DNA from 2 places in the Mesorhizobium sp. AR10 genome. Region 1 is predicted to be linked to the other one. Evidence: predicted binding sites of a transcription regulator. Region 1 holds the regulator's gene; the other holds the start of a gene.

Region 1 (5,096 bases):
CCACCGCGCTGCCGGTGCAGATCTATATGTGGGCGAACGAGGCCGAACGCGCCTTCGTCGAGCGTATGTCGGGCGCCATCATCATCCTGCTCGTCTTCCTCATGGCCATGAACATCACCGCAATCGTGCTTCGGCGTCGGTTCGAGCGGCGCTGGTAGAAAAAAGGCATTTTGGTATGAACATCATGACCGAACAGTCCCTTGAAAACGCAGTGGGCGACAAAATGAACGCCAAGTCGAACGAAGTGATCAAGATGCGCGGCGACAAGGTCGGCGTGTTCTACGGCGACAAGCAGGCGCTGTTCGACGTCAATCTCGACGTCCGCCTCAACCAGGTGACGGCGCTGATCGGCCCCTCCGGTTGCGGCAAGTCCACCTTCCTGCGTTGCCTCAACCGCATGAACGACACAATCGACTCGGCGCGGGTGACCGGCAAGATCACGCTGGACGAAGAGGATATCTACGACAAGAACATCGACGTCGTCGAACTCAGGGCGCGTGTCGGCATGGTGTTCCAGAAGCCCAATCCGTTCCCGAAGTCGATCTATGAGAACGTCGCCTATGGCCCGCGCATCCACGGACTGGCAAAGCGTAAGGCTGACATGGACCAGATCGTCGAATCGAGTCTGAAGAAGGCGGCGATCTGGAACGAGGTCAAAGACCGCTTGCAGGAGGCAGGCACCGGCCTTTCCGGCGGCCAGCAGCAACGTCTGTGCATCGCGCGCGCCATCGCCGTGTCGCCCGAGGTGATCCTGATGGACGAGCCCTGTTCGGCACTCGATCCGATCGCCACGGCTCGCGTCGAGGAACTAATCGACGAACTGCGCCAGAACTACACGATCGTCATCGTCACCCACTCGATGCAGCAGGCGGCGCGCGTGTCGCAGCGCACGGCGATGTTCCATCTCGGCTATCTGGTCGAGGAGGGCGCCACCGACAAGATGTTCACCAACCCCGACGACAAGCGCACCCAGGACTACATCACCGGCCGGTTCGGCTGAGCGGTTCTGACAGCGAAGTTTCAGACACGAGGACGAAGATCATGGGTGAACATACCGTCGCGTCGTTCGATGAGGATCTGGAGCAGATCAGCCAGCTGATCCGCGACATGGGCGACCTGGCCCGCTCGATGGTCAGCGGCTCGACCAAGGCGCTGCTCAATTCGGACAACGCATTGGCGCAGCGTGTCGTTTCCGACGACGCCATCATGGATGCGCGTCAGCGCGAGCTCGACGACCGCGCCATCACGCTAATCGCCAAGCGCCAGCCGATGGCCAACGACCTGCGTGCGGTCGTCGGCTCGATCCGCATGGCTGGCGATCTCGAACGTATCGGCGACCTTGCCAAGAACATCGCCAAGCGCGTCGGCACCGTCGGCCTCAGCGTCACGCCGCGCGACCTCTCGCACTCCATCGATGTGATGGCGCAGCTGGTGCTGGTCCAGGTGCAAGGGGTCATCGAGGAATATGCAGCCGCGGACGCAGCAGCGCTCGCCACGCTCAGGAACAACGACGAGCGCATCGACGTCAAATACACCTCGGTGTTTCGCGAGCTTTTGACCTACATGATGGAAGACCCGCGCAACATCACCGCATGCACGCATCTGTTGTTCTGCGCCAAGAATCTCGAGCGCATCGGCGACCATGTCACCAACATCGCCGAAAACGCCTACTATGTGCTGACCGGTTCACAATTGCCTGCCAATCGTCCCAAGCAGGACGAAACGGCGATGTCCGCGCCGGCGGCATGACAGGGGTGACCAGTCGATGATCGCGCCACGCATCATGGTGGTGGAGGACGAGGAGCCGCTAGGCGTGCTGCTCCGCTACAATCTCGAATCCGAGGGCTACCAGGTCGAGGTGGTGACGCGCGGCGACGAGGCTGAAATCCGGCTGCAGGAAAACGTCCCCGATCTTCTGGTGCTGGACTGGATGGTGCCAGCGGTTTCCGGCATCGAGCTTTGTCGGCGCCTCAGGATGCGGCCGGAAACCGAACGGCTGCCGATCATCATGCTGACCGCGCGCGGCGAGGAGAGCGACCGGGTGCGCGGCCTCTCGACGGGGGCCGACGACTATCTGGTCAAACCGTTCTCGACGCCGGAATTCATGGCCAGGGTGAAGGCGTTGCTGCGTCGCGCCAAGCCGGAAGTGCTGTCCAGTGTGCTGAAGGTCGGCGATATCGTGCTCGATCGCGAATCGCACCGGGTCTATCGCAAGAAGAGCGAAATCCGGCTCGGGCCGACCGAATTCCGGCTGCTCGAATTCATGATGCGGCATCCCGGCCGGGTGTTCTCGCGCAGCCAACTGCTCGACAATGTCTGGGGTGAGACGATCTACATCGACGAACGCACGGTGGATGTGCATGTCGGCAGGCTGCGCAAGGCGGTCAACAATGGCCGCATGCCCGACGTCATCCGGACGATCCGTGGTGCGGGATACGCGATCAGGGAAGACTAGTCGCCCGGTTTGAATTCAGGCCACGTTCTTTCCGGTGACCGTTCGGGCCTGCGCGCCTGGTGCGAAAATCTCCTGGTCGACGAAGCTCAGCGCCCGCATGGCGCAGCCTTCGCGGATCAGCGGCAGTTCATTCGGCTCGGTGTCGAAGGAGATCGATTTCGAATGCTGGCCGCCGGCCGTCTGGGCGATGGCCTCGCGCAGTGCCGGCTCGATCAGGTCGAAAGCGGCGGCGCTGACGCCGACCATGGCGACCGGCGCCGGATCGATCAGCGCAAACAGGCTGCCGAGACCGAAGCCCAGCGCTTCACCAGCCTTGCGGTAGGCCTCGCGCTCCGGCCCGTCTTTCTCACGTGCCGCAGCTGCCAGAGTTCGCATGTCGGCGTCGCTGACGTCGGCGACCGGCTCGGCGTCCTCGCCCAATTGCCTGGCGTTGCGCCAGATGGCGTAGTTGCCGGCATAGGCCTCGACGCAGCCGCGCCGCCCACAACGGCAAAGCGCGCCGCCCGGGCGATGGATCATATGGCCGAACTCGCCGCCCGAGGAATGGGTGCCGGTGAACAACTCTCCCTTCAGCACCAGCCCCATGCCGATGCCGTGCGAGAGCAGGATGGCGATGAAGTCGTCACGGTAGCGGTCGGGATCGCGCCACTGCAGCGCCACCGCCATCATGTTGCAGTCGTTTTCCATCGTGGCCGGAATGCCGAATTCGGCCTCCAGTATGTCGGCGAAAGCAATGTCGGTCAGCGGCGTGATCGGTGACCACAGCATGGCGCGCGCGTGGGAATCGGTGATGCCCTGAATGCCCATCGCAATGCGGGCGATGCTGTGGACGTCGAGATCGGCGTCTTCGAGCCGGCGGCGGACGATGGCGACGCATTCCCCGATCAGTTCGTCGCGCGGCATGCTCAGCGTGTCCAGCCGGCGCTGTTCCTCGGCGACCAGCTGGCCGGCATAGTCGATGACGGCGACGGAAAGGAAGTTGAGCGACAGCACCACGGTCATGACCGCCGCGGCTTCCGGATTGAGGCCAAGGCCGACTTGCGGGCGGCCGCGTTTCAGCGCGACAGCCTCGCTGGCCTTGCTCTCGGCCAGGATGCCTTCCCCGATTAGGTCCGAGGAAATCGCCGATATGGTCGAATGGCTGAGACCGGTGGTTGCGGCGATCTCCGTGCGCGACGGCTGGCCGGCCCGGCGCACGGCCGAAAGCACCATCGCCCGGTTGCGCCGGCGCAAGTCGTCGTGGCGGATTCCAACCGACATGGTTCTGTCTTCCTCCCGGTCGTCGTCGCGGCCTCTCTTGATCGTATAGGCCGTCGGCGACGCCTAAAGTGCGTTGCGTCTGAATGGACTCACGCGACGCATTTTAGGGTATAGTTCCTGTGCGTGTCGTCATCCCAAAACCACTGCGCACTTTGGGCGACACGCCGTAGCAAATATTGGCAGAAGCAGGGGAGCCTGTCATTATTTATTCCGAGCCTCGAAAAAAAGTCACCAGCACATCAAAATCCATCAGAATCGATGTTGACAGTGCTCTGGTGTTAGATCAGTATTTTTTCGGGGCTCGAAAAAATAGAGCCTTGTGCCGGCCTTCGGGCCAGTTTGGTCGCGCCGCACGCGGCGCAGGGAGGATATTATGAAGAGATTCGCAGCCGCCATCCTGGCGGGTGTCGCCATGTCGCTGACGCTCGCGTCGGTCGCCCAGGCGAAGGACAAGGTCATTGGCGTTTCGTGGTCGAACTTCCAGGAAGAGCGTTGGAAGACCGACGAAGCCGCGATGAAAGCGGCGATCGAGGCCGCCGGCGACAAGTATATTTCCGCCGACGCGCAGTCCAATCCCGGCAAGCAGCTGACCGACGTCGAGAGCCTGATTTCGCAAGGCGCCAACGCGCTCATCATCCTTGCGCAGGACGCCTCGGCCATCGGGCCGGCGGTGCAGAAGGCGCTGGATGAAGGCATCCCGGTCGTCGGCTATGACCGGCTGATCGAAAACAAGGATGTGTTCTATCTGACCTTCGACAACAAGGAAGTCGGCCGCATGCAGGCCCGCGAAGTGTTCAAGGTGAAGCCGGAAGGCAATTACGTCTTCATCAAGGGCTCGGGTGCCGATCCGAATGCCGATTTCCTGTTCGCCGGCTCCATGGAAGTGCTGAAGGACGCCATCGACAGCGGCAAGATCAAGAATGTCGGCGAGGCCTATACGGACGGCTGGCTGCCGGCCAACGCCCAGAAGAACATGGAGCAGTTCCTGACCGCCAACGACAACAAGGTCGATGCGGTGGTTGCAGCCAATGACGGCACCGCCGGCGGTGTCGTCGCCGCTCTGACGGCGCAAGGGCTGGCAGGATCGGTTCCGGTGTCGGGCCAGGATGGCGACCATGCCGCACTGAACCGCGTTGCATTGGGCACGCAGACCGTGTCGGTGTGGAAGGATGCACGCGAACTCGGCAAGAACGCCGCCGAGATCGCCTCGCAGCTGGCCGCTGGCACTGCGCTCGACAAGATCCCGAACGCCGTGAAGTTCACGACGCCTGGCGGCAACGAGACCAACTCGCTGTTCCTGACGCCGATCGCGATCACCAAGGACAACCTCAACGTCGTCATCGATGCCGGCTGGATCAAGAAGGACGAGGTCTGTGCGGGC
Region 2 (5,096 bases), 2.9 Mb from region 1:
CACGCCCAAGCAGGACACGATCGTCTTCGAACGGACGGCGCCGATCGTGCGCATCTTCGACGTGGCCAAGGCACACGAATTCTACCTCGGCTTCCTCGGTTTCACCGTCGACTGGGAGCATCGTTACGGCGACCACTTCCCGCTCTACACGCAGGTCTCGCGCGGCGGCCTTGTCCTGCACCTGTCCGAACATGCCGGCGATGCTACGCCCGGTGGCAACATGGTTGTCTACATGAGGGGTATCCGCGACTTCCACAAGGAACTGGCGACCAGGAACTACCGCTACATGAAGCCCGGTATCGAGCACGAGGACGGGCGGCTGACGGTCGAGGTCATCGACCCGTTCAGCAACCATCTCCGCTTCATGGAACTTACGGGCGAATGACCTGATATGGCGGCTGTCTTGACGGCCGCCATCACCTGGCCAGACACTCATGACGAAGCAGCCCGCGCGTCGCCTTGCGACCCGTCTCACGACGCGCGGCTGAAAAAGCACTTGCAAGATGCAATCAGTTTAGCTAGAAACTAACTGCTTGCATTTAGCAACCGGTTTAGGAGGCATCCATGTCCAAACTTCGTGTCGCCGCATTCACCCTGTCGATCGACGGCTTCGGCGCCGGCCCCGACCAGGACCTGAAGAACCCGCTGGGCATCGGCGGGGAGGCCCTGCACAAATGGATGGTCGGCACCCGAACCTTCCGCAACATGGTTGGCGAAAAGGGCGGAACAACGGACACGGACGACGGGTTCACGGTGCGCAGCTTCGAGAATGTCGGGGCCTGGATCCTGGGCCGCAACATGTTCGGGCCGATCCGCGGAGAATGGCCGGACGGTAGCTGGAAGGGTTGGTGGGGCGATAATCCGCCCTATCACGTGCCGGTCTTCGTGCTGACGCACCATGAGCGTGAGCCCAGCGTGATGGAAGGCGGCACGACCTTCCATTTCGTCACCGACGGCATCCACTCCGCGCTGGAAAAGGCGAGAGCAGCGGCCGACGGGAAGGATGTACGGGTCGGCGGTGGTGTTGCCACGATCCGGCAATATCTCCAGGAAAGCCTCATCGACGAACTGCATCTGGCGATCTCGCCGATGCTGCTCGGCTCCGGCGAAAACCTCTTTGCCGGTCTCGATATGCTCAAGCTTGGCTACCGCTGCACCGAGCAGGTCGCGACGCCGGATGCCACGCATGTCATCATCAAGCGTGATTAGCGGCCGGAGTGGCGTGGCCTGGATCGACTGCCACGCCGGTCGTATGGACCGTCAGTACTTCTCCGGCACGTAGAGTTCACGCGGCAGCGTCTGACGCTCGTATTCGGGATTGAAGACGCGCTCCGGCAGCGTGATCTCCTCGTGCGGCACTTCCTCATAGGGCATCTGCTTGAGGAGATGATCAATGCAGTTCAGCCGCGCCCGCTTCTTGTCGTTGCCTTCGACGATGTACCAGGGGGCTTCCGGAATGTTTGTGCGGGCGAACGTTTCTTCCTTGGCCTTGGTGTACTGCTCCCAGCGCACGCGCGACTGCAGGTCCATCGGCGACAGCTTCCACTGCTTCATCGGATCGTGGATGCGCATCAAAAAGCGCATCTGCTGCTCCGCGTCGGTGATCGAGAACCAGTATTTGACCAGCGTGATGCCGGAGCGGACCAGCATGCGCTCGAACTCCGGCACGTCGCGGAAGAACTCCTCGACTTGATCCTGTTCGGCGAAACCCATCACCCGCTCGACGCCCGAGCGGTTGTACCAGGAGCGGTCGAACAGCACGATCTCGCCGCCGGCAGGCAGATGCGGCACATAGCGCTGGAAATACCATTGCGACTTCTCGCGCTCGGTCGGCGCCGGAAGAGCCACGACGCGGCAGATGCGCGGATTGAGCCGCTGGGTGATGCGCTTGATGACGCCGCCCTTGCCCGCGGAATCGCGGCCCTCGAAGACCACCACCAACTTCTTCTTGTGATAGGCGACCCAGGACTGCAGCTTGATCAGCTCCGACTGCAAGCTGATCAGGTCTCGAAAATACTGCATGCGATCGATCGAGGGCGGATGCGCATTCTTGTAGATCTTGGCGATCTCCATCGACAGCGCCGGCTCCGACATTTCCAGTTCGTAGTCTTCGTCGAGCGTGTCGGCGAGTTCCGCTTCCAGCCAATCCCTGGCGGGAGAATTCTGTTTTAACTCGGTCATTTGCGCTGCTCCGCTTGCCAACCTGAGATGGAACCCTGAGCCGACTTGATATAGGCCGGCAATGACGGTTTTATTGCAGTCGGCAAGCGAGCCGGGCACCACCGCAAGCGCGAGGCATGATCGATCCGTCGTCGTGGCATGGCGACAAGCCGCTCGAATTGTCCTACAAATGCCCGTCCAATTCGGGCTGCCTGTTTCCGGCACCCCTTCAATACAATCACATTCGCGAGGATCTGACATGGAATACCGCACCCTCGGCCGTTCCGGGCTGAAAGTTTCGACGCTGACCATGGGCACCATGACCTTCGGCGGCGCCGGCGCATTTGCGGCGGTCGGCAAGACCGATCTCGACGAAGCCCGTCGGATGATCGACATGTGCATCGATGCCGGCATCAATCTCATCGACACCGCCAATGTCTATTCGAACGGCATTTCCGAAGAGATCATCGGCGAAGCGCTGGGCGGCAAGCGCAAGGGCGACGTGCTGATCGCCTCCAAAGCGCGGATGCGGATCGGCAAGGGCCCAAACGACGAAGGCCTGTCGCGCTACCATCTGATCCGCGAGTGCGAGAAGAGCCTGAAGCGCCTGCGTACCGATGTTATCGACATCTATTTCCTGCACGAATGGGACGGGGTGACGCCACTCGAGGAAACCATCGCCGCGCTCGACACATTGGTCAGCCAGGGCAAGGTCCGGTATGTCGGCTGCTCCAACTATTCCGGTTGGCAGGTGATGAAGGCGCTGGGTATCAGCGACCGCCGGCACCAGCCACGCTTCGTCACCCAGCAGATCCACTACACGCTGGAAGCGCGCGAAGCTGAATACGAACTTTTGCCGATCTCGGTCGATCAGGGGCTTGGCGTGCTGGTGTGGAGCCCGCTCGCCGGCGGATTGCTGTCCGGCAAGTACCACCGCGACAGCCCAACTGCCCGCCAGCTCAGCGGCTGGTCGGAGCCGCCGATCCGCGACGAGGACCGGCTGTGGCGGATCGTCGATGTCCTTGCATATATCAGCAAGGCTCGCGGGGTTTCCGCCGCACAGGTGGCGCTGGCCTGGCTGCTCGGCCGGCCGGCTATCAGTTCCCTGGTGATCGGCGGACGGACCGAGGCGCAGTTCAAGGACAACATCGCCGCTGCAAGCCTGGCACTTACCGACGACGAGCGCAGCCGGCTCGATGCGGTCAGCCGCCCGCCGGTGCTCTATCCCTACTGGCACCAGCAGCTCACGGCAAAGGACCGCTTCGGTCCGGCCGATCTGCTTCTGGACCGCACCGGCATCTGACCAGGGGGATAGTGCGGCGACGCCGCCGCTCTAACCCTGGATATAGCGCCACACCTCGGGATCAGGTTCGACCTGGCCCGAGAGCACGAAATATTTGTAGAGCACGAGCAGGGAGATCGCCTGCTCGGCCTGCTCGTTGCAGAACTTTCGGCAATAGGCGTTGGCCGCGGCAATGATGCGTTCGGCCTCAGTCGGATGCTGCTCGAAATACCGCACCTTTTCGGCAAGATCGGCGAAATCCGGTTCGAGCGGCACATAGTGAACGTTCGCCTCGATCTGCTTTTCGGCGAACCAGGTCTCGTATGTAGGCGGCGGCATCAGGCACAGCGAATTCGAACTCATGATCCATTTGAGGTTGGTCGCCACATCATTGCCTTCGAGCGAAACGATGTAGCGGTAGTGTCGCTGCTGGTCGATGGTGAGATAGGGCTTGCGGTATTGCGCCGCCGCCGTCCGCTTGGGTGTGCCGACGTCGCAGAACGGCAGATCGCGCACCGCCTCCAGGAACAGGGTCCGGATCGGATTGTTGAGATCGCCGCGCCAGACCACGGCCGGACGTTTGTCGGCGAAACGCATCCTGTCGGCGGGCATGTGGAAGTGGCGGAACTTGTCGAGTTTCAGCAGGACCGCGTTGCTGTTGCCGTCCTGTATCGGCCGATCCTTGACGATAGACGGCACATTGGGCACTTCGATGACGTCGCCGAATTCCAGATCGATGAGCAGTTCGGGATCGAAGTAGCGGGCAAACTCCTTCAGGTCGTAATAATACATGCTCGGCGAAAACGGCAATCGGCTGATGGGCACCGCATCAGGGCCCGGCGCGAAGGTGTGCTGCAGCTTGTTGTAGTAATTCAGACGTTCGCGGACCGACCCGTCAGAGAGCCTTGCCTGGCGCAGACGGCCGGCCAGCCTGCTACGAAACAATGCCTGCGGGACGATATCGCGCGCAGCATTTCGCATATAATAGAACAGCTTTACCGAGTTTCTTAGAATCGTGGCCATGGGTCAGTTGATTCAAAAACAGATCGGCGGCTCTTAGCACCTGTGCGCCGATCTTTCCTACAGCATTGTGCCGTACATCTTGCAAGCCCGGAACCGTGCGGAACCTGACCGCCTGAATATCTATGGGTGCCGATCGTCCGTTGCGGTGTTGTGTTTGTGGCCCAATGCTCCTAGGCAGGGCCAAGCGTAGCGAAAGGAAACGATATGGCGCGAGCACCGAATTACGGCCAGGAACGCAAGGAGCGCGATCGGCAGAAGGCTGCCAAGAAGGCGGAGAAGCTGGCGGCCAAGGTCGCAGCCAAGGAGCGTGACAAGCCCGAGGACGCAGCCAACTCCGAAACCGAGACCGAAAAGGCAGAGTAGATCGGCATCCTCTCGGCGAGGCAGACCGCGTTACGTCTGGGATTTAGCCGTGCTCAGGCCGGCATATCGCCGTGCTCAGGCCGGCATCTTGTCGCTGACGAAGACGTTCACTTCGCGGGCGGCGGCGATGAAGGCACGCCTTGCGTTCATCGCCGGCTTGTCGCCGGCCAGCGCATCGTGACAGGCCTGCAGCGCTTCGCGATGCTTGGGGCTGCGCTTGCCGGGCCAGCTGTTGAGAAGGAAATCGGAAGCCTCACGGGCCGAACGC

Evidence for each region. The regulator PhoB, encoded in region 1, activates phosphate uptake and scavenging genes when phosphate is short. The targets are predictions, from matches to a motif close to TGTCATNNANCTGTCAT.
Region 2: a site for PhoB is predicted at 2,243-2,259, ahead of ppk2 (polyphosphate kinase 2). Genes of this name have one in related genera too.

The regions. Positions count from the first base shown of each region.
Region 1 is NZ_CP080524.1:1,657,674-1,662,769, forward strand. Features, by position in the region: gene pstA (phosphate ABC transporter permease PstA) at 1-158, shown strand, start outside; gene pstB (phosphate ABC transporter ATP-binding protein PstB) at 176-1,000, shown strand; gene phoU (phosphate signaling complex protein PhoU) at 1,042-1,749, shown strand; gene phoB (phosphate regulon transcriptional regulator PhoB) at 1,766-2,455, shown strand; gene LHFGNBLO_RS11570 (ROK family protein) at 2,471-3,715, opposite strand; gene xylF (D-xylose ABC transporter substrate-binding protein) at 4,089-5,096, shown strand, end outside.
Region 2 is NZ_CP080524.1:4,517,305-4,522,400, forward strand. Features, by position in the region: gene LHFGNBLO_RS25520 (glyoxalase superfamily protein) at 1-385, shown strand, start outside; gene LHFGNBLO_RS25525 (dihydrofolate reductase family protein) at 565-1,209, shown strand; gene ppk2 (polyphosphate kinase 2) at 1,261-2,181, opposite strand; gene LHFGNBLO_RS25535 (aldo/keto reductase) at 2,420-3,463, shown strand; gene LHFGNBLO_RS25540 (glycosyltransferase family 90 protein) at 3,494-4,465, opposite strand; gene LHFGNBLO_RS25545 (hypothetical protein) at 4,670-4,828, shown strand; gene LHFGNBLO_RS25550 (DUF982 domain-containing protein) at 4,904-5,096, opposite strand, start outside.